2 linked regions of the Prosthecobacter debontii genome follow. The protein of the gene in region 2 binds, or shares a complex with, the protein of the main gene of each other region. Links are inferred from orthologs where the notes say so. Each region holds a gene or a part of one and is shown on either strand. Other genes may lie near its edges. The genes, in order: rpsG and tig.

Region 1 (15,765 bases), on a different replicon or contig from region 2:
ACGTCTTTCACACCCACGAGGGCGGCGATATCACCTGAGTAGCAGACTTCGATGTCCTTATGGACGGAGGCTTGAATCTGAATCAAGCGGCCCACGCGCTCAGACTTACGTGTGCGGGGGTTGTAGATGGTGTCACCCTTCTTGACGCAACCGGAATAGACACGGAAGAACACCAAGCGACCGAATTTGTCGGACCAGAGCTTGAAACCAAGGGCAATGAACTTGCCGTTGTCATCTGGGATGGCCTCAACTTCGTTTTCAGGCTCATCAATGACGTGACCTTTCTGAGGCTCAATGTCAAGGGGTCCTGGGAGATAGTCGATGACGGCGTCGATCAGATACTGAACACCTTTGTTCTTGAAGGCAGAACCACCGGCCATTGGGATGATCTTATTAGCGATCACACAGCGACGAAGACCTTCCTTCAGTTCCTTCACGCCGATTGGCATTTCCTCAAGGAACATCATGCCCAACTCTTCGTCATGGCTGCAGACCTGATCAAGGAGACCATCGTAGGCTTCTTTAGCCTTAGCGATTTCAGCACCCTCAAGTTCGCGCACTTTGTAGGTAGAGCCGAAACGGTCATCATCAGAATAGATGATCGCCTTCTGGTTCACCACGTCGATCTGGCCGGAGAGGTTGTCTTCAGCGCCGATTGGAATCAGGATCGGCCAGGCATTGGCACCCAGCTTTTCACGAACGTCTTTCACCACGTTTTCGAAGTTGGCACCTGTGCGGTCCATCTTATTCACGAAGGCGATACGAGGAACACTGTATTTCTCAGCCTGGCGATAAACGGTTTCAGACTGCGGCTGCACACCTGCCACACCGCAAAGAACGAAGATCGCGCCATCAAGAACACGAAGGGAACGTTCCACTTCAGCGGTGAAGTCCACGTGTCCAGGAGTGTCAATGATGTTCACCCGCATGTCTTCCAGCTCACGAAGCTTGAAGATTCCCTCTTCCTTAAGCTGCTTCCAGCGAGCCGTCACAGCGGCGGAGGTGATGGTGATACCACGCTCTTTTTCCTGCTCCATCCAGTCGGTGGTGGCAGCACCATCGTGCACCTCACCGATCTTGTGAATCATCCCTGTGTAGAACAGGATACGCTCAGTCAGAGTCGTCTTGCCCGCGTCGATGTGGGCACAGATCCCGATGTTACGGGTGCGCTCCAGAGGATATTCGCGGCTAGGGGAATTAGGGTTCGACATGGGACAAAAAAGTGTGGTGTGAACGATTCAGCGTGATGTGAAAAGCGCCAGATTAGAAGCGGAAGTGAGCGAAAGCGCGGTTGGCCTGAGCCTGCTTATGCACATCGTCACGCTTACGGACAGAGGAACCCTGACCCGTGGAAGCTTCTTTGAGCTCGTTAGCAAGAGCGCGGTGCATTGGAACACCCTTGCGACCACGAGCATAACCAACGATCCAGCGCATCGCCAGAGACTCGGAACGAGCCGTATTCACTTCCAGAGGAACCTGGTAAGTAGCACCACCCACGCGGCGGGCCTTCACCTCAACCTTCGGCTTCGCATTATCGATCGCACGATTAAAGAGCTCAAGCGGGTCGATGGAGTCAGACTTTTCATTCAACTGCTCGATAGCAGCGTAAACAATGCGCTCAGCGAGGGACTTCTTACCACTCTGCATCACGCGAGCGATCAGGTGAGCCACAAGTTGGCTATCATAGCGAGAGTCCTTGTGAACCGGCTTGTCGTAAACTCGTTTTCTGCGGGCCATAACGGTAAAGGGGCGTGTGTGTAATTAACAGAGATTCAGTTTAACTGAGGCTTACTTCTTGCCTTTGGCAGGAGCAGCGGCGGCAGCACCCTTCTTCGGACGCTTAGCACCATACTTAGAACGACCACGGCGACGCTTATCAACTCCAAGGCAGTCCAGAGTTCCGCGGACGATGTGGTAACGCACACCCGGCAAGTCTTTTACACGACCACCACGAACCAACACAATGCTGTGCTCCTGGAGGTTGTGACCTTCACCGCCGATGTAGGCAATGACTTCGTAACCATTCGTCAGACGAACTTTGGCAACCTTACGCAAAGCCGAGTTTGGCTTTTTAGGCGTGCGGGTCATGACCTGAAGGCAAACGCCGCGACGCTGCGGGCAGCTTTCAAGCGCAGGCGACTTCGACTTCACCGCTTTATCTTTGCGGCCGTGTCTGACGAGTTGATTGATGGTGGGCATGGTCTGAAAAGTTTTCCGTTCCTTAATGGCCAAATCAGGCGGGAATCAGAAGAGACAGTGCCTCACCCCTATTGTCAGGGATTAGCACAGTGTTTTTCCGGTTCACTGCTCCGATAGCGAAAGACTCACTCTCGTGAATCGTTTAGCCGACACTCACGAGGAGCGTCTGGGCCGGGGAGCGCGCACTTTGCGATGGATCCTCATCTTAGCAAGATGTTTTTTGACTGTTTTTGCACTTTTTCACAGTTCATTGTCTAAGTTATGCTAAGTAAATGCGGCTTTCCGGGCACTTTTCTTGGCGGCTAGATCGCGTCGCAATCCTGGTTAGACTACATACCATAGATCGTGTTAGGCCTGACCACCGATGGGACTTGGCATTGCAAACCGTCGAGTGTCACTCAAGTCAATGCCTCTGCAGAACCCGCGTAAACCGCTCATTACCAGCTTTTTGCAGCCGACTTACTGAGCGCATTCCGGGCATTGACCGAAGAACTCGAGCTCATGATAGAGCTTTTTAAAGCCTGACTTCTTGGCGATTTGTTTCTCCAATGCCTCGACCGGACAGGAGATATCCAGCTTCTCTATCCGCCCGCAGTCATTACAAATCAGGTAATCACTGTGTTCACCAGGTAAAATGATCGTGTAGTAGGCGGCGCGGTCATGCAGGCCCAATCGCCGGATCAAGGAACGCTCCTCCAATTTCATCAAAAGACGATAGACCGTGGCCTTATCGGCCCCGCTATCCAGCTCCTCTGATTCGGCGATGTCAGCCAGAGTCAGGGGTTGGCAGGCATGGATGAGGATGCTCAAGACATCTTCGAGAGCTTTTGTCCGCCGTAGGCCAGCACCGCGGGCACGTTCCATCGCCTCTTTGAGGAGCTTTTCAGGCTCTGGCCGGAAACAGCCTTCATGATGGTGGTGGTGGTGCTTACTCACAGCGGCTTATTTCGCCGAAATCTCAGGCAATGCAAAGACGCTTTCACCGACTAAATAGGATTCTGATCCTATGGCAGACGTACACCCACCCGGTAGTAGGCACGCGGATCTGCTGAGGCGGGAACCATCGCTCGATAGCGATTCTCCCCTAGACTCTGAATCTCTGCATCACAGGGAGAGAAGTGAACCAAGTCCGCAGAACTTTGAACGACGAACTCGAAGGCTCCTGAGAGCGTATTGGTCCACGCAAACTCAATCACGAAACTGCCGTCAGGCTGTCGCTCCTGGGAAACAGGCCCGAAACGGAAAGTCGCAATTTCACCCGTAGGGCTGCTCTGGGCATCGGTGGGATCTGTGCCAGCCAGGAATTCCTGGAGCAAGCTGTAGCCGCTGCCATCCATGGACAGAGAGGCATTGAGCCCCATGCGTCCAAAAAACAGCAACTCCCATTCATCGGGTAACAAATTGCCGTCGGCATCGGTGGAACTCGGAAGAGGAAGGGTTGTTAGGCTCAAAGAAAGCACTTCCAGGGCCGATTTTCCACCGACACTGGGCAGATCATCGTAAGCGGTGATGGAAAACTGGCTCCCTGGGGTCACCCGAAAATGCCCGGGGAGCTCAAACGGACGTCCTCTGGCATCCATGAGCACATACAACTCGCCCTCAGGCACGGACGCCGCATAGGTCAGCCCGTCCAGGGGCGTTTCTTCTGGGATCTGGAGGGTCAGAGTCACGTGCGATCTCACCGGTGAATCAAAGCGAAGCGGGTAGAGGATGGGATAAATCTGCTGCAGTTCAGCCTCCGTCAGATTGACGCGGTTGGCATATTCTTGGTCGAGATTGATGAAACGCACAAACTGCCGCAGCACGTCCAAAGGTGGTTTGAGCAGGCCAGGCTCTTCATCATGGTGCTGGCTACTCACTCGGTAAACCTCACGGGCGAGACGCTTCAGCAGTTCGACGGCTGGATCCATGGCATCATTGCGCACCACCGTCTCATAATGTCTCAGCAGATCATGCAAGCGGACCGCTGTGGAAAACTGCGGGTCACCCACGGCACGTTCTAAGCTGCGCAGTTCCGCACTGGACACCGTGGAAGGGAAAAAGGGATCCCGATACTCATGCTCACGAAAAGGAGTTAGGCTGAAACCCGTCGTCGAGCCGCCTAACCCACGGAACTGCAACAGATCCGCAAGGCGTGCTTCCATGAGCAGAAAAGCCAGGGTCTCATCCACCCCCACCGCCTTGATCACCAGAGGCGGACTGGCTGAGCGGTAAGCAGCCTGTGCTGCAGTAATCCAGCTCTGCACCTCGGTTCCGAGCGTTCCATCTTGGTATTGGTAGGCGACTTCGATCGGCACTGCCGGAGGCACCTCGATCAGCCCGATCAACTCCCTGCCACGCCGCTCCCCTTCCCCATCACTGCGCAGGGAATAATGCAGCGGTGTGCTAACGACTAACAAACGCTGCTGCGCCTCTGCGGGCTGAGCAGAAAAGACCGCGACCGGCTGATCCAAAGGCTTGTCCGCCGTGCCGGCACCTAACAAAGCTCCGTCCACTTCATGACACTCCACAGCAAGCCCCACGCTCGCGTAAACCTCATGGTTAGACCCGCCATCCCACGGCAGCGGCTGAATGGCGAGATTTAACTTAGCAGCGGTGTTAGCCCTTTCTTCATTCGGAAAACTCTCTGGATCATTGAGCAAGGTGCCTGCTAAAAGCTCCTCGAGATCACTGTATCCATCTCCATCCGAATCAGCTCCACCGGTGGGATCCAGGTTCCGGGCCACTTCGACAAAGTCCGGCACGCCATCGCCATCCGCATCCTGCTTTTCGGGAGGTTGGTTGAAATGAAACACCACTCTTGTCACGGGCGTGCGCTCTCCTGTGGTCAGTTTGGCATAGGCTTCCACCGTTGTTTCCCGAAACAGATAGAATGGAGCCCCATAGGGCTCAAAGTCGACTGATCCCGTCCGCCGCACATGCAGGGAAGCACCGGGCTGCGCTGCGGTCAGGCTCACCAGCACAGCTTCACTGAAGACTCCCCCGCTCGGTGAAATACCAACGCCGGAGGAGACTTCCCCCAACACCCGAGGGGTTCGGTCCAGCCGAGCCAGGGAAATATCATCGCGGTATTGGTTAGCCAGGGCCCCCATAGCCCCCATGGGTTTGGGATTGAATTGGCGGGTAAAACGACTGCCTAGCCCCAGCGTGCTGCTCACAAAGGATTCTCCATCGGCTCGCGGAGTGGCTCCAAAAATCATCGCCGAGGACCAATCCCCCACGCTCCATTGCCCCACCAAGCGTGGGTTTTCCTCCAGAAAAGGCACCCCATTGAAGAAGAACACATTTCCCCACATGGCACTCCCCTGCCCGAGTCGTGGTAGCGTTCCCCCCGAATGGGCGAAGTAGCCCTCAGGCCCTCGACGATACAGACGATAAGCCACAGGTCCCCCATCGGCACCACGCCCGGTCAGCAGAGCAAAGGAACCGTCAGCCAAAACGACAGCGGTCTGGGCTGCCCCAGGATCTCCGGTGAGATCCAGTGCTTTCTCCAAAATGAAGCCTCCGGCGCGGCTGAAGTCATAGATTCCTGCCGACCCATCGGCAGAGAGAATCAACATCTGATCCGCTTCCTCGGCCTCGCCTTTCAGCCGCAGCATCTGCGTCACTGGTGCGTCAAAGACGGCTGTTTGCCCCGGCAGAAAGCTCTTCTCGTTCGCCGCCACACTCAAGACGTCCACCTTCTCGTGACCAGGGACATAGATGAAAAAGTCACTCTGAGCTGAGTCGAACTGACCATAAGCGAGCCGCGAATCAGCACGCAAATCACTCACGGAAAGAGGATCGGAATAGTCTCCTGCGGGTAATGTGTGAACACGAAGGATGGCAGACACGGCCTGCTCGAAATAAGCAAGCCTCACCGTCCCCGTCCGAGAAAACGTCACCGGATTCCAGCCGCTCAGCGTGGCTGATGTGACCGAGCTCACCGTCGGGGTGAATTTCCCGTTCTGCAGATTCGCCATGAGACCGAGAGACTTCGTCCCCATGGAGCCACCCGCAAAAGCGATATCGTCGAACGCACCTTCGCCAAACGCAGCCAGGAACTGCGGTTCCGCCAGAGGATACTGCGCCTGAAAAGGCAGCAGATCCTCTGCCTGGAGAGAAATCACCTCCACCCGATTCGCCAAGGGAGCCGTGAGTGCGAGGGTGTCTTGATCTGCCGATTGAAAGCGGCCCATCGCCATGCTGGAAACTTCAGGAATTCCAGACGCTACAGGTGGGCGGAAAATGAGGCTGCCATCGGCCTGCTGAATCCCCACGGTCACAACACCACTCACGCGATCCACCAGCACGGCATCTGAGCGTCCATCGCCATTGACATCTCCGGCTGTCGTAAAGCCGCTCGGAGATTCGTGGACAAACTCCGCCCCCTGCCCCCCACCGCTCAGGCTGAGAGCTAATAAGATCCACCGTAGGAAGTTCCAGTTCACGTTCTTCATGGGATTTGGACAGCGTTGGTGGTCAGGATCTCGGCGATCTCTCCGTTCTTGGCGTAGCGGACCAGCATGTAGGTGTAGGAGGCCCCGGCGATGACCGGGTTTCGATCGAGCCAAAAGATCTCCCCATGAATTCCGCCAGGGATGCCGCTGACCTGAATATTGATAAAAGGATCGTGGATCTGAGTCACATTGTCCGCATTCGCCGTCTCTTGCGTGTGGGCGATGACTTCCATCAGAGGAGACGCCTGGGCCGTATCCGCCGAGATGGGGAGCAAACTCACCGCCGAACTCGTCTGCATTCGGTAAAGCACACAAGGGAGCAATTCGTCCTCACGCTCGCTGTTGGCGGCGGCCGAGACCCGCCGAAACAGCATGGTCTTTGGATCGATGTGATCTTTGAGCGCATATTGGGGCAACCCCGTAGGCCCTGGATTTCCCACTTTGATCAAGGTGCTATTACCTCCCACATAATCGTATTCACCGATCCGAATCCCCACTCCCTGCCAATCTCCATTGGTAATCAACTTCGGGAGATACACGGCCCTGATGCGCGGATGAAACGTCGTCGCGGCCACAGCGTCGGGCAAATCTCGCGCAGGCCAAGGCACCTGGATCCCTGGATTAACCTCCGACGCATTCCACTGAAAGACCTGCATGTTGGAGAAACCACCGGCCAAGCGATCCCCAAAACGGCCTCGATCCACAGCACGGACCAAGACGTGATAAGTCAGGAGTGTCTGAACTGGGACATCCACATAGAAGACCGCCCCGTCTTGGAGGGTCGCAAGTCCACCCACGAGCCCTGTCTGATAGACGCCAAAGTCCTGGCTAGGAGACGAAGGATTCCGCGTCGGACGAATGAGGGCCAGATTGTCACTGAGCAGGCTGCCACTCCAACCCGTGTTCGGTACCCCTTGCTTCTTGGCAATCCAAAGCTCAAAACGCTCCACACCATAAGAGGCACATGACCAACTCAGGCGTGCCTTGTTATTCGCCAGGTGCTCAGGAGGGAGCAACATGGGCACCGGCAAAGCGGCTGATGAACCGGTATGAATTTCCCCCCCTGCACGAACCAGCTCACTCGGCTGACCATTTTCATCGAAGCCTTGGACAAAATACTGATTGTCAGCCGGGGTCACGGGGAGCTCTCCATCACACCACTGCACCGGTGTGCCGGGCGTCACTTCTTGAACCGAAACCAAGGTCAGCGGCCCGTCATCCACCTGCCGATAGATCTTTAGCTCTCGTGTGCTAGGTGCCGGCATCACCGACATACAAATCGGAGACACGTCATCCGTTCCCGGCTGAGTCGTCAAATGGGTGCTGCCACAGGCCCCGCCAGCGATGGCCGGCGTGCTGTTGAGTGAAGCCGTAAAAAGGATCTGAAGTCGCTGATCTCGGGCTTTGGAGGGAGCCGAAACGGTCGCCTGCACCCAGTCACTGGTGCGCCCACCTCGCAGGGCAGCCCGACAGTAGATCTGGTTGGGCCAAGCCTCCCGTGAAAGCAGCAACCGAGCGATCTGGGACTCGGTGCCGCGATCTCCGAAATACACACGCCCCACGGGGCTGGCCACGTAAGTGAACCCATCGCCGAAACGAAACTCCGTCCATTCAAAGGTCTCTTGAAAGGGAGTCACGCACACCAATTCCAGATGATAAGCATTCTCCGTCAGTCCGGTTTCAGGTTTCAGCGACGCTGAGGTAAACTCCACCACAGGTTGATGACACTGAATCACTACCTGCCCGATAGGTGCTGCCGGGCCTTCAGGATCGCGAATCACGCCTCGAGAAGGAGCGCTGTGGGGTGAGGCGTTGGCCCCGCAGGCTCCGGAATCAAGCGCCCGCACCGTGTAAATGAATCCCGTCCCCGAGATGTCGGGCTGACCCTCAAGCGGAGGAAAACGAGGCGCTCCATGGCCTGCATCCAGATAACGGTATTCCCTCGCTTCTGGATCATGAGGAATGATGGCTACACGATTCATTTCAGGCTGATTCCCCTTCTCCTGCATCTCCTCGAGACTGCTCCAGCGATAGACGTGATACGCGGACACACTGCTATCTGCATCCTGGACGGGTGCCCAACGCACCAGCAATTGCTGAATGCTTTCGCCATTCACATAATTCACCTCAGGAACCACCCGAACCTGGACGGGAGCCGGGGGTCTCATGCGATCACAAATCGTCGTGAGCCTACCTGGAGAAACCTGGCCATCTCGCAACAGGATGTCTAACGCCGTGACGAAGTAATAATACTGGGCTCCGTTGGGCAGGGGCTCTCCACCCGGATCGAAGCGATCATTGTCATCCGTAAAAAAGTAGGTGGTCTGATCCCCCGGATTCTCAGCCCCTGTCGCCCCAACTCCCTCATCCATGAGTTGATCGGGATAAATCGGCGCTGCATTCACTTGGTGCACTTGGTCAGGCACCGTATGAGCCGCCGTCAGCAAGGTATCGGCACTCGGAGGTGTGTTTTGCCACTTGCGGGCACCGTTCTCCGCATAAGCACGCGTCACCCGATAGACGCGATACCCGGAATGTTTCAGAGCCAGTTCACGCAAGGAGTTAGGCGTGGCCCAACGCAGATGGACTGAAAGATGGCCTTCTTGTTTTCGGGCATCCGGCAAGAGCATCACATAAGGACGCCCAGGGGCGGGCAAACGGATCGCAGCAGAAGTATCCACCGTGACTCGTCCCAAGACTCGAATATCCTCCTGAACCGCGGAGTCAAACTCACGCAGTTCATACGTGTAGCTCCCTGGAGCGGGAAGACGGTCTGGCAACGCCTGGCCTAAGGCCATGGCAACCAGAGGGTGACTGCGGGCTACGAAGGCCAGAGAGGTGCGCCGCTCCGTATCGCCGCGCGTTCCTCGAATGACCGCGGACAGCCGTGCGGCGAGAGACACCTCCTCGCTGGGCACGAGATCCTGAAACATCCGCCGCAGACTGCTGTTTAGGGCCTCCACATCCTGACCCAGACGCACAGCTCTGGGGATCAAGGCCTGGAGGGTGCGTTCATCACCTTGATCCGCCGTTACGGCCAATCGCTGAAACAATCCAGCCGGGGTATCCCGACGATACAGCGCCAATCGGCTTCCCTCAGCCAAGCTGTCTTCGGTGGACTGCCAGAGCAAATAGGCCCAGGACTGCCCTTCCACCTGAGTCGTGGTGCCCACCATGGAGATGAAACCCACATCATCCGGGAGCTGAGCCGATGCCATCCAGGGTAACACCCAGGAGAAACTCAAAACCAAAAAACAAAGAACAACCTTCATGAGCTAAAAAGTTAAAATCTGAGCCTCCACATCGAGATCAATAATCCGCGTCCCAAGAGCCGCCCTGATAGGTGAAGCGAACCGTTTTGTTAAACCGCTTGCAGAAGGGACACACACCGATCTTGCCCTTGATGCGGCCTTGACCCGAGAACCGAAAATCATCCCCCCGCTTCACGCCGATCAAATTGACATCCCCTCGGACGCTGATCACACAAAGCGCCTCACCGCTGGCACTCATCTGCATTTCGCCCCCCCAAGTCGGGCCTTCCGCGGCATAAAAGACGCCCGCGCCAATCCCTGCCGAAAGATTCAACAAGCAGCCAAAGTCCACGATCGGCAGTCGGCCCGCACCAAAGACGTATCCACCTGTGAAACCTCCGCTGCCCAGCACGTTCCCCAGTTGCGGATTGAGAAAGAGGATCGGTTCCAGCGTGCAAGCGCGTCCCAAGAAAATACACCCTTCCAGCCCCGAGCCGGACAAACGCACCGCCCCTGCAAGCCCGACGTAATTTTCTCCCAGCACCAAACCGTTCTGCCCCGGTGCCATGCCGATTTTCACCGTCCCTTTCACATCCGTGACCTCCGCACCGCCAAACCCCATACTGCCGACCGTCTCAAAACGTCCGCCAACACTGATGGGCAGAGGCACGCCCTGAGGAGCATAGAAACCCACCGTTGCCTCCACGTCTGCCTGCACGCCCGGGCTGAGCCATTCTAAAGAGGTGTTACGAGCACCCAGTGTGACTTCTCCCGCCGAGACAGGCGATGGCCCTCCCATATCAGGGCAACCTCCCGGCCCCACACTGTCCAACTGCTGAAAGCGAGCATACCCATCGAATCTGAGCGGCGTCTCATCGGGGATGCCGAGTTGCAGCCGTGCATCTAGCCGCAGTTCTCGCAAGGCTTCGCCCTGAATATGGGCATGGCCTGTGATGCGTCCTGCTTGGATCACATCCCCCAACCCCTTGGCATAACCATTGAGAGTATCGTCCAGGCCCGACAGCGCCCCGGTCAACGCCTTGCGGATGATCTGATTCACCTCGTCAAAGGCCGCATCCACCGCTTCTCGATAAGCGAGATGCACCACCTGCAGTTTCGCCCGCAAGGCTTCCTGCACCCCCCGTATCGCAGGGGTAGCCATCAGCCGAGTCAGCAACTCCCGTCGGACTCGACTTTCGATATCTTCCCTCAAGCGATCCAGGTAAGCGTTCATCTCCGCTTCTGTTGGGAAGGTGCTTGTGGCCTCATTCAACACCTCGTCCAAATAAGCCTGCACGGCATCGGCGAGCGCCTCCAAGACCAAACCTTGCAGGTCAATATCAAGCTGCGTCTGTAAGTCCGTCAGTTGGTCCAAGAACCCGTGATTGGGCAGTTCAAAATCGAGTTGCTTTCTCAAGGCCGAGATGGCCTCTCGAATATCCAGAAAGGAAGCCTGAATCTGGGATAGCGCGCCTTCCGCCTCTTGGATGAAGGTAAAACGGGGCGCGGACTGGATCACATTAACATACTGAGGGGCCAAATCCGTCACGAGGTTCTGCACCAGAGCATCCAACACCGCACGGCTTCCGAAAGCATCACGCCCCAGAACACCGGCGTTCGGGAGTGGATTCTCAAGATCATCCGCATCTCCAGCGAAGGCGAAGAGCGAGGTCTCGATCCCTGACAAGCGTAAATTTAATGAGGGCACGAGACCCGCCTGTGTATCCAGGTCACCTACCCAGGACGCGAGATGGGTTGAGATCGGCACCAGAGGTGGTCCCTCGATCTGACTGACCTGCTCCCGATCCGCCGCCTCCCGGGAGGGTCTCAGGTAAGTATCCACCACATCCTTAACGGCTTGACGCACATCTTGTTGGGCCGCCACCGCCTCTCCCGCAGCGGCCTTAACGTGAACAAAAAACACCTCCAAGCCTGGATTGACGACTCCCGCCACCGTCTCCGCCAGCATCGCGTCCAGTCGATCCGTTAACAGGTCTGCAAAACCATCCACTCCGCCTTCAATGCCTGCCAAAACTTGATCTCCAGCAGAACGGGCTAGGCTGCTCGCCACCCCCACATTTTCATCCACCAGATTGGTCAAGGCATTGCTGATGCTGATGCGGGGTAGGCCCGTGTATTCGACTCCGAAAGATATCTCAGTCTGATCAGGACTGAGATAATCCACCCGATGCTGAGCCTCCATGATGAGAAGATCCGCAGGCACGGTCGAAGGAGATTTGAAGGTGCGTCTAGCGCTGTTCCATTGCAGCGGGTAGTTGAAATCAAGGAGACCTAACCAGAGCTGATGTGCATGGGTGCGATGAGCTTCACTGCTCCGATAACTCGCCGGACTGCTGCCGGTGAAACCCACATGAGCAGCGTCAAAGTCCCGGTCGGTAAACATTTCTCCCCATCCACCCGTCACATGCAGACTCGCCAAGGGTTCGGCGGGATTGGCGCTCGTATGCGCATGCACTTTCAAATCCTCAAAGAAAGGCACATCCATACGGCCCACCAGATTCCAAAAGCCGACGCGATCGACATCCGGTGGACGACTATCCGCAGCTTCGTGGTTGAGATAAGCCCACCTCGTTGGCGTGAATGCATAAGACTCCGCTGGAGATTCGGAAGTCCGCTTCGGACCATCCACCCGGAACACCGCAGGCAGCGGTAACTCTGAGGTGATGTCAGCCAGATGATCTGCCGGACGAATGACCTGGCCATTCTGGCGGAATCCCAAAACACCGGTCAAGGGCTGCGAAATATTTTTGGCCGCCAACCTCATAGCCACGGTTAGAAACCCTGCCGACGGATCACAAATGCCCTCATGCTTAAACTCCAGGCCGAAGGCGGTGAAGGGTGCCTGCCAGTAATCCAAGTCTTCCGTCAAGCTGCCCCCTGCCATTCCCCCGATGGAAGGTGCCCCTAAACAAGTGAAGGTCAGATCATCAAAAGCCAGGGTGAAATCCGAAGGCTCTGGAACCAGAAGTGAGCCATCGGTGCGAGAAAGGATGTTTTCATTGCTCAGCCAACTCAGACCGAAGGTGTCAAACACCACCGGATATCCCATCAACAATCCCGTAGCCGAAGACAGCCCCCCCAGAGCCTGCTGCACGCCGCTCACACCGCCATAACGAAGGTAAAACTTGCTGTTGGAAGTGAGCTCATAGGCGTCTGACAAACTGCCTCCCAAGCGACTGCGAAACGAGCACGCGGCATCCGAGCTTGGAGCCCTGAGATTCATACCTGCATAATCGCCTGTCCCTGTCACATAGGCCGCCGACCCGGGCAATTCGGATTGGGTTAGATTGGCGGGGTCCACGCCGCGCAGATGAATGTAGGCGGGGGTTAAACCGCTACCGAAGGGCAAAAGGGTGGTCGGCAAGAAATGACCGCTCATCAAGAAACTACCGCGTTGAAAGGGCGTCACCGCTTCATGAGCCGCCGGAGATTCTTCATTGAGAACACCCCAACTGATCAGGTGTGAGAAAGCGGTGGCCCCACTCCCATGCAATCCTCCATCAGGGGTGAAACGCAGGCGACTGCTATCAGGATTAATGCGATAGTAGTAAAAACTCTTCTCCCCACCTGGACACTCGTCCACCACCTCCGTGCAATGCCGCCCATAAGGCACGGTCACGCCAGCAACACCTTCCAAGCTACTGTTGGCTGAATTGATGGAGTCCCCCTGAATCTGCACGACACCCGAGGTCCAATTGATGCTGGTGTTCTTGGGAAAGTGCGTGGAGAAAAATCGGTTAGGCAACAGATTGACGGTCGCATGCAACTGAGCAGCCCCGGTCACACTGGCCTGGAGATAGGGTGTCGTATTGATCGTGGCGACTTCATTCCAATAGGCATCGTTGGAGGCTTTGGTCTTGAACTCATTGGCCAAACCTGGAATGGTTTCCATGGCATCCACCAGAGGCCGCCTCAGGGAGTGCACCGCTGTCGCATTCAGCGTGAAACGCCCCAGGCTTGGGCTCCACGTGATGACTGAAGCCTCGGTCTTAAAAGGCTTGGTCTCTTCATGAACGAAAAACTTGGGACTTCCTGAAAAGGCCACCGACGAGGTGGGTGCGAGGCTTTGGTTGAGCGCCACACTCCCCACAGGCCCTAGCTTATTTTGCAGCCGATTCTCCGTCAAAGTGCTGCTGTATCCACTGCCCACAGGCATCCAGGCCGAAACGTTGCCCACCAATCCGCTTTGAGTCAAAACCAGATTCTCAAAGCTGTATTGGACTCCATTGAGCAGATTTGGCTCTCCCGTCGGACCACTCACCTCTACGGACATTCCCTTGAAAACCGCGTCTCCTCCCGGCTTGAGCAGAACCTCCAAGTTTTGTCCCGTGCCAAAGGTCCATAGTTCCGTCCCACTGATCCCACCTGCGTCTTGAGCTACGGGAACGTTGAGTCGAGGCTCGGCCACATTCACCGTCGTGATGGAGCCATTCAAAGCTGTGAACTGAGTATTGATCGCACCGAATATCAGCTTGCCCGTGAAATGGAAAAACTGGGCATCCGACGTATCCCAAGCGTTTCCGGTGACTTTCGGTTGTCCTAAAACCTCCTCATGCAGGACCGTTACCTTCACATAATACTGCTCATCAAAATCCAGCCACTCGGCAGGGTCCAGCCTCAGATCAAGCAGGTCCACATCCGAGGCCGTGACGGTGACAGGCACCTTGATGCCGCTCTGGGATACCCATGGCGAGATCGAAACTGTGAAAGGGCGCTCCGTAAAATCCGCTGCGTTTCCCTGATCGTTGAGCACCTGTATCACCCCATCATCGGACACGCGCCGCAGTTCCAGCTTCAAAGTCACCGCGATGTTGGTCGCTACACTGACGATGCTATCCCACGCATCATAACGAAGCAGGCGAAACCCGGCCGCTGCGTGGATGTATTCGTTTCCGCTCACACTATCGACGAGGTAACGACGCACGGCTAAAGTGGCACCCGTCATTTGGGCAATGACATTGCGCTCTGGATCTCCCGTCGTCACGCTGGGAAAGTGATAATAGGCGCGCCCGGTGGCTTCGGTTTGGCTGGCCTGAGGGAACCAAGCAAAGTCAAACGGAGGCGGTGAACCCGTTGCCTCTCGACGCGCGACCTCGACTTTCAACCGTGTCCGCTCATACGGGCCAATCCGCGAAGGAAAACTCGTAATGTCTGAGGAGTCATTGATCGTGGCGCCTGCACTGACGCTCCCAAGGGCTTTGAAGACTTCCGTCAAAACATCTCCCGAGGAATCGATCAACTGATACCGCAAACGATAAGTGCCCGCCGATGGAAAGGTCACGCTACTGGAACATGTCACATAGTGACGATTGGTATTGGCATCGCCATCCACGCTATCAGCCGCGATCAAGTAAGTGCTGCTCGCCTCGTTTCCACGATTGAGAACTTGGATGCTGTTGATGGTCTGGCCAATGGCTGACACAGAGCTGCCAAGAATGAGGCAGCAAAGGGCGATGAATCGAAAGTAAGAAGACCGGGGGAAAGTCATAGAAAGCAGGGCTCGCTGCTTCCTTCCACCGCATTCCCTTCAATTCGTTACAACCGAGCGAGAAAAAATCACTCAGGCCGTTCCGCACGTTCGTCAGGATCGGCAGCCAACCATTTCATCCAGGCGATTTGAGGATTGGTGGGATCATCAGGCAAAGCCAAAACTTCTCGGCGGGCTTCATCGAACACTTGATACGACATCACCTGCAAGACATTCTCTGAGGTCAATCTCCAGCGGCCAAATCCCTCCGCAAAACGCAAAAAGCATTCTGGCAATGGGAGTCCTTCTGAAGGAGGAAGGCTCCAGACAGACACTTCTCCCGTCTTTTCCACGGCCAATGCTTTCCGGCCATTGGCCGAAAAATCCA
Region 2 (15,880 bases):
GCCAATCCCAAGAGCCGGGAGCAATTCGCCACCTTTTACCATCATTTACGCGAAAAATACAAACTCGCACCTCAAGTGGGCCTTATCGCACAGAGTCGCGGCGGGCTGAATCACTACAATCTGGCCGCCGATCATCCCGAGTGGGTCAATTGCATTGCCGGGATCTACACCGTCTGTGACATCCGCAGCTATCCCGGCCTAGAGCGCGCAGCTCCATCTTATGGCCTCACACAGGAACAACTGAACGCGCAAATTTCCCAGCATACCCCCATCGAAAGACTGGCCCCCATCGCCGCGGCTCACATCCCCATTCTACACATCCATGGGGATGCGGACAAGGTGGTGCCCATTGAAGCCAATAGCGCAGCCTTAGCTGAAAAATACAAAGCTCTCGGTGGAGCGATGGAATTGGTCATTGTTCCCGGCAAGGGTCACGAGTTCGATCCTGGCTTTTTCGAGTCTGAAAAGATGCTGAATTTCATCGTGAAACACGGGCTGGGGGACTAGCCGGGGCGGGCGGATTCTAACAACATTCGTTCCAGGGTTGTCAAAACGACCAACTTGCTCTAGCCTTCGCGCCCCTCCGGCCTGGGCGCTTTGCCAGCCGCCATGTCGGACAGGACTTTTCGAGCCTCGTCTTTCAAGCCATGAACATCAACGTCGAACACCAGCCTAACTGCCGCGCTGTCGCGCACATCCGCGTGCCAGCCGAAGAAGTCGCTAAACAGCGCTCCGCCATCACGTCCTATTTCGCCAGCCAAGTGCGCCTGCCAGGCTTCCGTCCAGGCAAAGCCCCCGCCGCAGCGGTCATCAAGCGCTTCGGCGACGACATCCAGAGCGAACTTGAAAAGCAGCTCATCAACGACGGTCTCCGCACCGCCATCAAGAATGAGGGCCTGGAAGTCCTGAACATCCTGTCCGTGACCGATAAAATCCATCACGACACCGACAAGAGCTTCAGCTTCAGCGCTGAAATGAGCTTGGCTCCGAAATTCGAGCTGCCTGACTACAAAGGCATCCCGGTGAAGCTTCCACGCATCGAAGTGTCTGATGCCGATGTGGATCACGACATCCTCCACCTGCGCGAGCGCTATGCCACCTTCTCCGATGTGGAGCGCCCTGCTGCCAATGGCGACGCCGTCGTCCTGGGTTTCACCTCGACTCTGGAAGGTCAGCCTCTGGCCGAAGCCATGCCGGAAGCCCCTGAGCACCTGAAGCAAATCGAAGAAAACTGGTTCCTCTTGGACACCGAGGAAGACTTCCTCCCAGGTTTCTATGCAGGCCTCGTGGGCATTTCCAAAGACGAGCAGCGCACCCTTTCCATTGCTCTCCCAGAAGACTTCCAGTTCGAAGCTCTGCGCGGTAAGACCCTCGAACTCGCCGTGACCTGCAAGGGTGTGAAAGACAAGGTCGTGCCTGCACTCGATGCGGACTTCATCCAGAAAATCGGTGGTGGAGACATGACCGAAGAAACATTGCGCGAAGAAGTCAAAGAAGCCGTCCGCCGCCGCCGTGAACAGGCTCGCGAAAGCGCCAAGAGCAACCAAGTCATCGCCCACATCTTCGAGAAAGTGGAGTTCGACCTTCCTCAGGAAATCGTCAATCGCGAGGCTCAGCGCCGCACGAACGACATCGCCATGCGCGCCATGCAGCAGGGCATCTCCCAAGACGAGTTGGTGAAGCAGCAGGATGAAATCCTGAGCAATGCCACCAATCAGGCCAAGCAGAGCGTCAAAGTCAGCTTCATCCTGGAGCAAGTGGCGAAGAAAGAAGGCCTCAGCATCAGCGATGAACAACTGACCTACGCCTTGGCTAACATGGCCGCCCGCCAGAAAAAGCCTGTGAAGAAATTCATGAGCGAAGCCCAGAAGAACGGCATGATCGAGCGCATGCGCGACGATCTCCTTCTCGAAAGCGCCCTTCAATTCCTGAAGGACAACGCCCAGGTGGAAGAAACCGATCCAGAGCCTGAGCACTGCGATACGCACTCCCCTGCCCCTGCTGCTGCTTAATTGATGCAGCCAAATCCTTGATCAAAGACGAAACAGCGTCGGCCATCCGACGCTGTTTTCGCATCCCTCTCAGATTTCCATGCCCGCAGATCCCCGCCGCATCCTCATCACTGGAGCCAATGGCGTGCTCGGAAATGCCACTGCCCAGTATTTCCTGGATCGCGATCCTGCTTGCCAAGTCTTTCTGGGTGTGAGGGAACGTCGGGACAAGGCGGAGGCTCTGGCGGCCGCCTATCCTGGTCGCGCCTTTCTCTGCCCGCTCGAAATCACGCTTGCTGACTCATGGGCAGAGGCTCTTTCTCAGATTGAATCCACTGCGGGGTCTCTCTCAGTCCTGATCAATAACGCCGGTTATCATGATGATGCCCTCCTGGCGACAATGACTCAGGAGCAGTGGTCAGGTGTCCTGAATGCTAACCTGAACGCGGTCTTCCTTGGGTGCCAAGCGGCACTCCAACCCATGATGCGCCAGCGCTGGGGCCGGATCATCAATATCGCTTCCCTGAGCGCCCTGCACTCCCCTGCGGGACAAACCAATTACGCCGCTGCCAAAGCTGGCGTGCTCGGCCTAACGCAGAGCTTGGCGAAGGAAAGTGCTCGCCTCGGCATCACCGTTAACGCCATTTGCCCAGGTCACATTGAAGGTGCCCTACCTGCGGGATGGAGTGACGAACAGATCAAGGCCGTCAAACGCGAGACCCCGATGCGACGTTTTGCCCGGCCCGAGGAAATCGCTGCCGTCGTTTTCTTTCTTGCCAGCCCTGAGGCGAGCTATATGACTGGCGCGTCTCTAAAACTTGACGGCGCACTTGTCTAAAACCTGCTTACTTACCCCGCTCTCTCACGAATGAACCTACGCCAACGCATCAAAGAAGTCATGGCCAGCGAGCTTATGCTGGAAGTCAGTGTGGATGAAATCGCTGATGACGCCCCTCTCTTTGGTCCCAATGGCATTGGGCTTGATAGCGTGGATGCCCTCCAGCTCGTAGTGGCCATCGAAAAGCATTTCAAACTCAAGATCACCGACCAAACCAAGGCCCGTGAGATTCTCCACAGCGTGGACAGCATCGCCAAGGCTATTGAAGAAGCGGGCTTGGCCTGATTGACTCCGGGCGCATGAAGAAGGCCCTGTTTATCCTGGTCAAAGTCGCCATCACCACAGTGCTGCTGTGGATGATCTTCCGCGAGCACCGCTTCACGGTGGCCATCCTACCGCACCTGCAGGCCATGATTACCAACTGGGGTTGGACTTTGGCAGGGCTGGTTCTCGTGGGGTTATCCACTTGGTTTCATGCCCTCCGCTGGCAGGTGCTGCTCATCGGCCAGGAACATCCCGTGTCAGGGGGAGAAGTACTCCGCATCACGGTCATCAGTAACTTCTTCAACATCACTTCTTTGGGAGCCGTGGGTGGGGACGCTTATAAAGTGCTCGCTCTGATGAAGCGGCCCGGTTCTCGCCGCCTGCCCATCATGGTTTCCGTCATGTTGGATCACATGCTGGGCCTTTTCGGCCTCGCGATTTTGTTCCTGAGCTGCGGCTACGCTTTCAGAAACCAATTAGACAGTTACGGCCCGGAAGTCCGGGCTATCGTGAAAGGATTCAGTTGGTTCGTCGGTGGCTCCATGGTGGGCATTTTTCTCTCTGCGATCTCTTTCACGCCGAGGCTTTACAACTGGGGAGAACGCCAATGGCCTTGGATGCTTGGTTGGCCTCCTTTGAAAAGTTTCGCCCAGGCATGCGATGCCATCCGCCGCGCCTGGGGCTGCTCGCTCATCGCTGTCGTCCTCTCCGTCTTCATTTTCGCCACGCAGTTCCTTTCTTTTTACTGCGGCATTTTTGCGGTCGGTGGTCAGGCCCCCCTCCTTGAGGTGATGGCGGCCATGCCAATCGTCGATACTGCCGCAGGTCTGCCCTTATCCGTCTCTGGACTCGGCGTGCGGGAAAAGACTTTTGAGACCTTGGTGCATGCCATGACGGGTCTTCCTGAGGCCACGGCCGTTTCAGCCTCGCTTGCAGGTTGGCTGATGACGGTCATCTGGGGACTTCTAGGAGGTCTCCTTTTCATCCGTGGCACCGCACCTGCTGAGTCAACGAACCCCATCTCTCCCCCCGAGGCTTGAAACCACGCATCGCCATCTCTCTCGGTTCCTCCTTCCTGGGTTATGCCACCCACGCCGGCTTCATCACGCGGTTGCATGAACTCGGTGTCCGTCCTGTGGCCGTCGCAGGATCTTCTTCGGGAGCGGTGGCTTCAGGTCTCTATGCAGCAGGCCTCAGCCCTGAGCAGATTCGGCAAACCGTTCTCGCCCACACCTTTCGGCGCTCCTTCGTGCGTCGGACCCCGTGGTTCACCCACTATATCGTGAACAGTTTCAGCAACCGCGCGGTGGGAGCGTTCAATACCGATGGCGCAGTCGCTTACCTCACTCGAGTTTTAGGGAATATCCAAATCCAGGATCTGAAACAGCCCCGTTATATGGCCGCCGTTTCCGATCTCGAAACGTCCAAAACGCATTTCATTACGCAAGGTCCTCTGGCTCAGATCATGATCGCCAGTTGCTGTATCCCCACCATCTTCGCGCCGCGTTTCCATGAGAATATGCACTGTTTCGATGGAGGAGTCGCCCATGAGGCCCCGATCGACCCCTGGCTTGAGGAAGACGACATTGATCTCATCATCATGCATCGGGTGACTCATCACGAAGCTCCCGCTCCCAAACTTTTCCCCTTCAATTTTCTCCACCTCGCCTCCAAGGCCCATCAATGCGCCAGCGAGCAGCTTCATGACTACCGTGTGAAACTGGCCGCCATGCATGGCAAAAAGACGATTGTCCTGACCACCGTGCACAACCGGCCCAGCACCTTTTCTGGGCGTGAGATGCCCTCTTACTTTGCGGCAGGAGAGGCCCAGGCCCAACAGCTCTTTGATACCCAGTTGCGTGACTTGATCTGACCCTCAGGGGCTACCGATAGACCTCGGCCAACTTGCGCATCAGGGTTTCCAGATCGGCATAATAACGGTCCTCCCCTAGATCAGCCCGACGACTTTTCAGGGCATCCAATTCCCTTTCTAAAACATCTCGCTGATGCCTCTGAGCCTCCGTGAGTTTTTGCTCTTCTTCACTCAGCACTAAGGCGACTTGGGCCGCTCGCCGACCATCCGCTTGGGGATCCGTAGCTTCGACCCCCTGAAAAACCTCAAAGCGAGTGCCGACTCCATCCCCGTTGTCCTCCAGTAGGGCGTGCTCCGTGGCTAAACGTCCTTCAGCTTCATAGAACTCACTCGTCTTCTTGCTGGCAAACAAGAAGGCCTCAAGGACCGACACTTGTTTGTCATGATCCAAATCCGCCTCCGCTAGGCCCGCGATGGCAGGTGCGAAGTACTCACCAAAACGCGTGTAAAAGATCTCATCCGCACTTTTCGTCGCTGTCACCACGATGCGATTCTTCCCTGTTAGCGAAGCAATGAATCCACCACTGGCTGAGGCTGTCTGGATCAGCACCAGTTCCCTCTTCATATGCCGTAACCAATCGCTGATCTGGCGTGCCGTCACATCCGGACCACGCAGATTAAACTTGGCCTCGCGACCATCAAAGGTGCCATGACCAATCATCACCAGCCAGAACTGACCTGTGGATTGAGAGGATGCCTGACTTAATGCGGCCTCCAACTGAGCGGCATCATCGTCCGGCTTCCCTCGGCCGATGATCTGAATAGGAAGCCCAGCTTTCGAACAGGCCTCTTCCCAAGCAGTCACCTGCCTCTCAAAAAGCTTGCCGTACTGCTCAGTTCCGGCTGCGCCAACCACCAACAACACATTCACCTCACGAGATGAACTCGGCGAGGTTTGTTCTGCCGACACCGCCAGCACTCCCAGTGTCAGAAAACAGAGGAGCAAATACCAACTCGACTTCATGCCAAACCTCCTTTCCTTCGCATCCACCACTCTGCACCGAGCAGTCCTAAGATCAGAGCAAATATCCAAGGTGCATGCCATAAGGGTTCCGTAACGGTTTCCTCCACTGGCACTCGGATGTTGTTGAGCAACTCGGGAAGCTGCTTCAGTTGATTGAGATCAAGCACCTGCCCCCCGCTCTCCTCCGCCAGCTGTTTCATCCAATCCACTTGGGGTTCCAGCGAGACAAACTCCTTCGCGACTGGATCATGGGCCCACCCCGTGACCTTCTGTCCGATGATCATGGGAGAACCACGGCCCTCATCGGTCGCCATCGTTTCCACGGTGGCTTCAACCCGATATGGACCGGGTACCTGAGAAAAGAACTCTGCCTCAAAAAGCCCCGCCTCTTGTAAGCTAGGTTCAGCAAAAAGCGATGATTTTTTCCCCTCTGGACCCGTCACTTCGATTTTCACCATCGCATCGTCGAGTGGACGAAAAGCTTCGTCACGAACACGCGTCTCCAGCTTCACTCGACCATCGAGCGAGCTCACTACCAACTGAATACGATCCGGCACATCCACCACCAGCCACCGCATCATCTGCCGCCACGCACGCTCTAGATCTTTACTCGCCGCTTCATCACGCATGCCCCAGCGCCACATGTCTCCTAACGTAAGCGCCGCCACTCTTCCCTCCCCAAAGCGCTGCGCCGTTAAAGCGGGTAATGACTCTTGTTCATCACTACTCACCGTCGCCAAAACACTGGCTCCAGGCTTGATGGAAAAGACTTGATTCACGGCTTGAAACCCGGGCATTTGAGCCAGCCGCTGCTCGTCCTGCTCACGGCTTGCACGCAAGCGTGTCCAAGGCTCCAACCATCCCTCACGCGTCAGATTGAACCGACCATTGGATAACGCAGGCGCTTGGCTGACACGATCCAGATACACAGGCAGCATCCTACCAAGTGGGGTGTGGTCGTAACCCCCAGCCTGATAGGATTCCTGACCGCCCAGCATCAGCAGAGCCCCGCCTCTTTCACTGACGAATCGCTCGATCAAATTCATCTGTTCTTGCGTGAAGAACGAGGCCTCGAGGTCATCCACCACGATGGCTCGATACTCTCCGAACAAGGTTTCGGGGGACTTGGGAAATCCGTCACTCAGTTCCTTCGCATCTCGGGTTCCCAGACGAATCAAGACCGGCTGATCATAGCGCTGAGCTTCAGCCTGCTGACCAAAACCGCGAAACAAGGGATTGCTCGTTTCTCCCGTCCGACCACGCCATTCGAACTTAGGTTCGCGTTTGGCAATACGAATCAAGGAAGGCAGCTGAATCTCGTCATCACCCAGCAAAGCACGCCGCATAAATTTATACTCCCAGTTAGGCCGACCCGAGATATACAGCACTCGATAGGGCCCTGAACCACGATCTACGGCGATGTGGCGCTCGTTATTCCTCAGGGTAGATTCTTGAGACAGCTTCTTCCACTCCGGTTTGCCGACCAAGTCACCGGCCATGACGGCTAATCGATAAAATGAAACGCCCGGCTTCACCGCAGGCACTCTCAAGCGGACCACCTGGACAACGCCATCTGAAGGCACCCGAGTCTTCTCGGTGATCAAGACCTTCCCCTGCTCATCCAAGACACAGACAGCCACCTCTTGGTCGGCGAATCCCTGGCCCTTAATCTGCGCTGTGATGGTAACGGGAGTATCTTCAAAGGACGTTTGAGCCACCGAGTAATCCACAATGGCAAGATCTGGACGAGGGCTTTGGCTCCCCACACGCACCGGGAATACAGGCACTTTCGAAGCCTGATCCACCTCATTCACGGCATCGGTAGCAATGCCGTCACTAACCAACACAACGGCTGCAACTCGGCTATTCGTGCCCCCATTTCGAAGCGTGCTCAGGGCACCATGGAGTTCCGACTTGCTGCCCGAAAAATCCAATTTGGAAAAATGAGTCACGCTCTGAAGGCGCTCATCCACGATTTGAGTCTTGACCCGAAACATTCTCCCCAACTCCTCCAACCACGTCGGAGGACTCTGAACATCGGCCCCCAGAGCTTCACGCATTTGCATCGCTCGCGTGGCACTTTCCGGTATCTCCGCCACGTTCAAAGACGCGCTATTATCCGCTACGATGATCACTTCATTCTCACCACTCATGGGCTGTCTGCGCGACCATACAGGATCTAACAAACACGCCGCCAACAACAACCACACAAGGGCTTTGCATAAAGGAGCCGCCCAACGCGCGACTCCGCGCAATGAATGCCGACGGTAACTCCACACCACACCGCCAAGCACAATCACAAGCAACCCCAGAGCTAACCAAAGACGCTCAAGGTGCTGGAAAATGAGAGTGGTAGTAGAGCTCATGCTGCCCGCAGATTCATGCCTCAAAAATAACAGCCTCAGTTGCCATGGCCGAGCTCCTGATAATAACGTTTCACCAAATCACGAAATGCGGGTGGGACAGGATCTCGATCCACCGGCACCATAGGATTTTCCGGCCCCTTCTTCGCGAGTTCCTCAGCGACCCGATCCCGCAACTCCACCAACGGCTGCGTAATGCGCATGGCTAAATGCTCTGCTTGAGGAGACTCATTGTTACGCTCGTGATCAATCCGCAATGCCCGCGCATTATCTAACACCTTGGCCGCTTCATTGCGCAGCTCAGGCTGTTCCAAAAGCTCTTCGACATTCCGTAAACGATCGGACCAGTCCGCATACCCCTCACCAGTCAAGGGACCACGATCCACGACCTCCACTCCTTCATCAAAAAAGAAACCTCCTCCGCCCATTGAGGCAGATCTTGAGCCGCGACGATCATCGCCACTCAAGTTCCTTCCCCCAGCGGAGGAATTGCCTCCACCGGATTGCTGCCCCCCGTTGACACGCTGACCACCTTCAGCCATCTGCGGTTGATTGGAGGATGGCGAGCCCGATTCCCCAGGGCTCTGCCCTTGTGAGCCGGGTTGCTCGGCTCCTTGCCCTTGTCCCTGACCCGAGGCATTTGGGGCACTCGCTTGTTGGCCACCTGTCTGAGACCCCTCTTTTCCCGGGCTTCCCTTCTGCGCCGTTTGAGAAGACGGATCGCCTTCTTGGCCTTTCGATTCAGAACCTTGTCCAGGGCTTTGTCCCTTTTCTTGGCCCTGACCTGCTTGGGAGGGATTCTGGGCCATGGAGTTGGGCTGGCTCTGCTGATTTGGAGGTGGCTCGCCGTCACCGGCAGGCTGACCGCGCCCTGAGGGTTGCCCCTCCTGCGAAGGTGACTGATTAGCCGTTTTGGGATCGGCTTCTTGGCCTTGCCCCTGCCCCGTCATCTTAGGTTCTCCTTCCTCTGCACGGCTTGGTGCTTCTCCCTTCTCAGCTTGAGCTGTTTGGTTGGTGGGAGAAGGCTGCCCCTCTTTTGAAGATGGCGATGAGTCGGAGGACGCTCCTCCTTGAGCTTCAGCTTCTACTTCCTTGATCAATCGATCCAGCTCGTTGCGAGCCATACGGAGAGCTTCCGTCTCACTCCCCAGCACACTCTCGGCAGCCTTCTGCACCCCTTTCTGGAGTTCATCCACCGACGTTGCCGCTTTACGTTCGGCATCCTGAGCGTCGGCACGGTTTCCATATCGAGACTGTATCCGAGCTTCCTCGAGGTTCTCCTCAAGTCCACCTGTCTGAGCATTCCGCACTGCTTCATATAAACGACGATGTAGAAGCGGGTTGCTACCTTCAGCCTGTTCACTGATCCGCCGCATGTTTTCCAGGAGGTCATTCACCCGAGTGCCTTGCTCTTCAAGTTGCCGTGCGACTTGGCTGCCATCCAGCATTTTCTCCAGGGTCGCGCTCGTATCGCCGCTCTCTTGAGGTGTCTTTTGATTCTCCAAAGATTCACTGATTTGCTTCTGGGCCTCCGCGATCTCACGCGCCTGTTGGCGCACTTGCTTCATTTCATCACTGAAGCGTTTGGCTGTTTTTTGTTTGAAGTCCTCTTGCATGTCTTCGAGCTCTCTCTGAGCCCGCGTCGCGGCATTGGCAGCATCGGCGAGTTGCTGCTGCTTGAGCTTCTCCGCTGCATCCATGACTTGTTCACGCGTCTGCTCGAGTTGTTCACGCGCCTCGGCCATGTTGGTGGCGTTTTCAGGACTCTCCATTCGATCTTTCAATTCATCGACATCCCGCAGCAGCTGTTCCTGTTCTTCTTGCAGACGCTGCAGTTGGTTTTCCAACTCCTGTTTCTCTTCCTCCGTTTTGGCTTTTTCGATCTGCTTTTGCAGTTCCTTCATCTTCTCCGCCAAGGCTTCCTGACGCCGTGCCAGTTCCTTCAGCCGATTCAGCACTTGGAGGTTCTCTTGCTGCTCAGCGGTTTGTTCGGGAGAAGCTTGCCTCTCCTGCTCATAGCGCTGTTCGCCCTGCTTGAGCTCCAGATTCATGATCTGATTTTGACGGGCTTTTTCGGAAGCTGTGCTGGATTGACTTGGCTGGTTTTGCCGCATCACCCGATGCTCTCGGCTCTGGGCACGATGCAGCCATTCCAGAGCACTTTGCTCAAAAGTGAGTGCTTGATTCAAGGGAGACCGCTTCTTCTCTGCAGAGGCCATTTCCAGAGGCTCCAACACATCCTTCATACTTTTCCAGGCCTCTGTCAGTGCGTTTTTGATCTCGGCATCCTCGACTTTTTCCATCAGCTCTTTGGTCTGCTCCAGAGCCATGCTTTGAGATTCATGCACCACATCCACATCCGGTGATGCCGCCTCCATGGCACGTCCTGCGTTGGTGTCTCGAATCAATCGCCAAGTGGCATTCACCACCTGCTTCTGTAATTCCACCAGCTTATCCAGGTCCGTCTTTTTCTCCGGCATACCTGGTTCGCTAGGAGGAGCTTCGGCCTCGCGGAAGATGTCTTCAAAGTGACGCACATCGGCAAAAAACATATCGCTCATCGCTCGCCGAATTTCCCCCTGCGGCCCCTTGTCCTCGGCCCAGAAATGGTAACTCACCAATTGCCGTGGCTCGGCGCTTTCATTCTCGAGATCTAACAACTCTTTCAACTCCAATTTTTTGGCCGGCTGGGTGGCACTGTGCTTGAAGACCACATCTTTGCTGCGCCCAGCAATGCTAAAACTCACGCCACTCTGCGTCACACTTAAATCATCCCAAACTCGAGCCTCCACAGGCAGCTCTTGAATGGCGGACACCTGAATATCGCGCTTGGGGAACACGACCTCGATTTTAGCCAATTGGTTCGACTGCACCTTCACACTGATCCAGGGGGGATTCTTATTCGCTCGTTCTTGAGCATCCACAAGATGAAGCCGCCATTTCTGGGTCTTCTCTGCCTTGAGACTGGCCGTCAGAAGCGTGGGATCGTCTGCGCTGGCTTTGAGTGGAAGGATGGTTTTATCTTCACCGAAAAGCTCGGCATCTTTGACCGGTTTGTTGGTCTTGAAAGTGAATGCCAAATCGCTTCCCTCCATAGCGGTCACTTTGAGGGTGTTTTTTAACTCTTTGGTAGGCAGGCCAGCATAAGGAGGTGGCGTGATTTTCACATCTGCTCTTTCCAAGGCAGGATAGATGAAGGTGGTGATCTGGTGCTCCTGAGAACGACCGCCAGCGAACTCGACATGATACCGGGCATCTCGATCCACCCTGGCGATCAACCCGCCAAAAACCTGTTCATCCACAGTGAGTTTCATGGGCAGTCGTTCGCGTTCGTCCCCATTCATCTCAGTCACCACCAAAGTCGCATCCACAGGCACTTGGGAATCAAATTTGGCCTCCACGATCAAACGACTTCCCCTCTCGATCTCCGTATCTCCCGGTGTGAGTGTCACCACTCCAGGTTGTACCTCTTTCGTTTCCGTGACGGCGGCGACCACGGCCTCAGGTTGGACATGGACCTGCTCCCAACGACGATTCATAAGCAGAAACGCATTCACCCAGAGCAAAAGCCCGAAAAACATCAACCCCTTCCACGTCCGACCGCGAGATCGTGTGAGGGTGGCAGACCAATCATGGCTGGCCCCGTGATCCGTAGCCGCTGAGATCACACGCTGCTCCAAAACATTCAGCTCCGGTTTCTCTAGCAGCCCCTCTGCGGTTACCAAAAGGCCGTCTAACTCAGGGTGTTGCAGCTCCAACTGCCGCACCGCCTGTCTTCGGAGACGCATGGGCCGTGACGCCCAAGACGCAAGTGCCACTGCGATGATCACGGGAACGAATAACAGCCACCAAGAACCGCTCGCCGTCATCCAAGGCAAATCGCGGACGTTCCAAGCAATTGCGAAGCACACGACAGATGCCAACAAATAGACGCCGAAATAACAAAGATGGGCTCGCGCTCGCCGCCACTCGCGCTGCGCGCTCTGCAACTTTTCTCGAAGGATCTGTTGCTCAATCATAGCGTGGCCCCTTTCTAAGTCTGAGTTTAACACGAGAACCCTCGTGCCTATGCCCAAGCCACAGGCCCGCATGCGTCACCGAACGATGAAGGTTCCTTTTCATGAATACGCTGGCTGCGCCCTCCCTTCTCGGATTCTTCCTGCCAACCACGTTTCACCTGCCAGCATCAGGAGCACCCCCGCCAGCAACCAGAGCCAAGCGCGTTGACGCCCCTCTTGTTCATGAGCTGCCAGGCGCTCTTTTTCTTCCGCCGAGGGCGAAGCCACTCCGTCACTCGCGATCACCTCCAGCTTCACCCCCAGTTCCCTCAGCTTGTCCTCGGAATAGGGAGCCACGCGACTTTCTTCAGGGGGTAAATTCACGGCCACTTGATGACCTCCACGCCCCTGCAGAGCATAGATGCCCACTTGCTCGGCCCAAAGAGAAGCCCCAGGCTCTCTCCTCAGAACTTGGCCATCAGGCGCAATCACCTGGGTCATATCAGCATCCAGAGGCAGCCTATCTCCCACCAACAACGAAGGAGACGTTTCGTTGCGAAATCCTGCCGCTTCCAACCAGCCATAGAGCAAAGGAACGAACTTGGTTGATAACGCCAACTGACTGTCCGCCGGGTGCCAACCACTGGTCATGAGAATCAAACTGCCTTTCCCCGAAGGCACGGTTAGCCAAGCCGGAGCTTGATTATCAAACCGAGCCAGCACCTTCACCTTCTCCACGGCCTCTCCCTGAAGATCCACGAACCGATGTTTCCAAAATCTGAGTTTGGTGAAATCACGTAACCGCTCATCCGCAAACGGGCGCAGGAGGGGATGATCCGTCTTCACATCCGCGAGCATCAGGTAATCCGACTGAAGAGCAGATGGCGACGGACTCAGCGTGATCCCCTTGACCTGACACAGGCTTTCGAGCGTGGCTGTTTTCATCAGTTCATCCACCACAGCAACGACCAAGCCCCCTGCTTTCAGAAAGGCGCTGAGGGATTGCAGCATGGGAGCTTTTAACTCCGCACCCGAGATAAAGACGATGTCGGTGGTTGCCGGAAGCGCCGTTGCCTCAGGCGAGATGACTTGAAGCTCTGGTGTCAGCGTGGCTGTCGGCTGCAAAGCACGACTCAGATAAAACAAAGGTGAAGCAGCCTCATCGCGAGTCTTCTCATCACCCAGGAAAACCAGGTCCACCAGTTGAGGTTGCGGCGGGGCCACAAAGACACGGTTGTCAAAATCCCAACGATCCCCACTCAGCCTCAGCACCGAAGCCTTTTTCTCCTCAAACACGGGTGGAGCCACCAAGACGCGGCTCACCCCAGGAGGAAGATATCCCCTCAGGGGATCACCGCCGCCTCGCTCCCAAGCTAAGGTATAGTCCGAGAGTTTCGAGTCTCGCGCATTGCTCACACGCACTCTCACATTCATCTTCGCCTGTTGTGGATGCGGGGATGGATCCTCCTCCGCTGAGTCGTATGCCTCACTCGTTGCCCCTAGTGAAAGCGCGAGATTATCCTGGTCCACCACCTCAAGACGTCGCACCGTCACGGCCACTGTTTCTGGCCAAACTTGCCCGCGCAGAGCCTCTAACCGACTGCCTTCTTGAAAATCGGTCAGCACCACGATCCGCTTACGCAGACCGGTCATGCCTGCTTCACTCCCAAATGCCGATGACGCTTCCACCAAGGCCTTGCCCAAGTCTGTTCGGCCCCAGCCCGGGGTCACTTGGCCGATTCTCTGAGAAACCACAGCAGATCGGTTACTCGCGGAGTCTCGATCCTCAGCGAAGGTCCATCGTGGCTCAAGAGCGCCATCGAAAGTCGCGATGGCCAGGCGGTCTCCGGGTTTAGCCGCAGCCACCAGTTTGGCGGTTTCTTCTCGGGCTTGGGTCCATAAATCCGCTCGCCGCATGGAGGCACTGCGATCAACCAGGAGATAAATCGCCTCATTCTTCCCCAGTGCCGCGGTTTCCTCCGCCTGCCACAGAGGCCGCGCAAACATCAGGGCCAACAAAATCAGAGCAAGGCAACGCAGCAGCAAAAGCAGCCAATGCTCGAGCCGTCGCTTGCTCACGGGCATCGGCGTCTGTGCTTCCAGAAACATCAAGGAGCTGAACTCAATACGGTCCTGCGGAGGGCGACGCCGCAGATGCATCAAGATCGGCCCAATGATGGCAGCAGCTCCTAACAAATAGAGTGGAAACAGCCAGCTCATCTGCGAGGCCCTCCTTTCTTACGATTTCGCACGGAGAGGAAATCGAAGAGAACCTGCTCCAAAGAAGTGTCCGTCGGAGTCCAATGATACTCAATCCCCTGCCTCTCGCAGGCTCGCCGGATGAAGTCGCGATGCACGTTTAACCGGTTCAGATAAATCTCTCGCGATACGGAAGGATCAATGAACCTCTCCGCTCCAGTTTCCAAATCTCTGAAGTGGGCGGCTTTATCGAAGCGGAAATCAATCTCCGCCCGATCCATGACATGAAACACCACCACATCATGCCCCATGGCACCTAACAAACCGAGCTGACGCTCGAGCTTTTCCACGGGAGCCAGCATATCAGACACGAGGCAAATCACGCCGCGCTTGCGCACCAGATCAGCCAACTGCTTCACGCTCAGATCCAGCGCTGTGGCACCCGCCGGCGCGGGCTTCTCCAGTTCCAGCATCAAGCGCCTGAGGTGGCCGGGACGATTCCTCGCCGGGATATGCTCTTGCAGGCTCGGGCCAAAGGTTGTGACACCGACAGCATCCCCCTGCTGCATCAGGAATAAAGCCAGCGTGGCAGCTAGAGTCGCCGCATAGTCTGCCTTCGTCATCGGCCCTGAACCAAATTTCATGGATCGGCTGTGATCCACCACGAGCTGACATCTCAGATTGGTTTCGTCTTCAAACTTCTTGATGAAGGTGCGATCACTACGAGCCAGAACTTTCCAATCAATCGCCCGAGGATCATCCCCCTGCACATAAGCGCGGTATTCGCTGAACTCGACCGAAAAGCCATGGTAAGGACTCCGATGCATGCCCTTCCAAAGCCCCTCGACGATGACTTTCGCCCGCAGCTCCAGAGAGCGGATGCGAGCCAAAGCGGCAGCGTCGAGTGAAGCAGGCATAACTGTAAGTTCAGAATTATTTCATCACTCCTTCAAGGAGCTTCTCGATCACCTTGCCCACCGTTACACCTTCGGCCTCGGCTCGATAGTTGATCAGAATACGATGTCGCAAAACAGGTTGAGCCATCGCCCGAATATCCTCCAGAGTCACATGTGCACGTCCATGCAGGAGTGCACGGGTTTTCCCGCCGAGAACGAGACATTGAGAGGCACGCGTTCCTGCCCCCCAACTGACCCACTCATTGACGAAGTCCGGCACTCCGGGTCGTCCAGGACGCGAAGAAGCGGCCAGTCGGACGGCATACCGCGCCACATCTTCAGCCACCGGCACTTTTTTCACCAGTTGATGAAAGGCCTGAAGCTGCGGTCCATGAAAGAGTTGCTGAATCGTCTCCGACCTGCCGCTGGTGGTGCGTGTCACCACGGCCACTTCATCATCTTCACTGAGATAGTCGATCACGATATTCAGCATG

The links.
Region 1: the proteins of tig (region 2) and rpsG are in contact, whole or in part, in a crystal structure (PDB 3GTY), measured with the Thermotoga maritima proteins. The link is inferred for Prosthecobacter debontii from one-to-one orthologs. Residues at the interface, in WP_004081061.1 of Thermotoga maritima: Glu122, Val124, Val129, Leu130, Tyr133, Glu188, Gly259, Ile262, Tyr263, Glu266, Ser270, Glu273, Gln274, Glu277, Arg308, Gln311, Ile312, Ser315, Tyr316, Glu325, Arg329, Arg336, Leu363, Phe366, Trp367, Arg373, Leu377, Arg381, Leu384, Glu387; in WP_004081843.1 of Thermotoga maritima: Lys34, Lys52, Lys55, Glu59, Arg62, Gln63, Glu66, Asn67, Lys69, Val71, Arg95, Ala109, Lys110, Lys111, Gly112, Arg113, Pro114, Glu117, Glu121, Ile124, Ala125, Tyr127, Asn128, Asn129, Thr130, Gly131, Lys135, Asp139, Arg142, Met143.

What each region holds. Positions count from the first base shown.
Region 1 is NZ_FUYE01000020.1:21,660-37,424, forward strand. The notes cover bases 1-2,714. They hold rpsG (30S ribosomal protein S7), read right to left. Parts: upstream 1,738-2,714; coding sequence 1,264-1,737; downstream 1-1,263. Other genes in these bases: fusA (elongation factor G), read right to left, coding at 1-1,211; rpsL (30S ribosomal protein S12), read right to left, coding at 1,789-2,199; B5D61_RS21910 (Fur family transcriptional regulator), read right to left, coding at 2,659-2,714. In the rest of the region: more of B5D61_RS21910, read right to left, coding at 2,715-3,063; B5D61_RS21915 (chitobiase/beta-hexosaminidase C-terminal domain-containing protein), read right to left, coding at 3,204-6,638; B5D61_RS21920 (fibronectin type III domain-containing protein), read right to left, coding at 6,635-9,910; B5D61_RS21925 (hypothetical protein), read right to left, coding at 9,948-15,398; B5D61_RS21930 (WD40 repeat domain-containing serine/threonine protein kinase), read right to left, coding at 15,467-15,765.
Region 2 is NZ_FUYE01000002.1:428,862-444,741, forward strand. Bases 1-2,829 are described here. They hold tig (trigger factor), read left to right. Parts: upstream 1-647; coding sequence 648-2,012; downstream 2,013-2,829. Other genes in these bases: B5D61_RS04170 (exo-alpha-sialidase), read left to right, coding at 1-507; B5D61_RS04180 (SDR family oxidoreductase), read left to right, coding at 2,092-2,829. Outside these bases: B5D61_RS04185 (phosphopantetheine-binding protein), read left to right, coding at 2,860-3,114; B5D61_RS04190 (lysylphosphatidylglycerol synthase transmembrane domain-containing protein), read left to right, coding at 3,129-4,133; B5D61_RS04195 (patatin-like phospholipase family protein), read left to right, coding at 4,130-4,966; B5D61_RS04200 (hypothetical protein), read right to left, coding at 4,977-5,930; B5D61_RS04205 (glutamine amidotransferase), read right to left, coding at 5,927-8,296; B5D61_RS04210 (hypothetical protein), read right to left, coding at 8,332-12,081; B5D61_RS04215 (vWA domain-containing protein), read right to left, coding at 12,412-14,511; B5D61_RS04220 (DUF58 domain-containing protein), read right to left, coding at 14,508-15,407; B5D61_RS04225 (AAA family ATPase), read right to left, coding at 15,424-15,880. UniProt on the Bacillus subtilis protein: Involved in protein export. Acts as a chaperone by maintaining the newly synthesized protein in an open conformation. Functions as a peptidyl-prolyl cis-trans isomerase.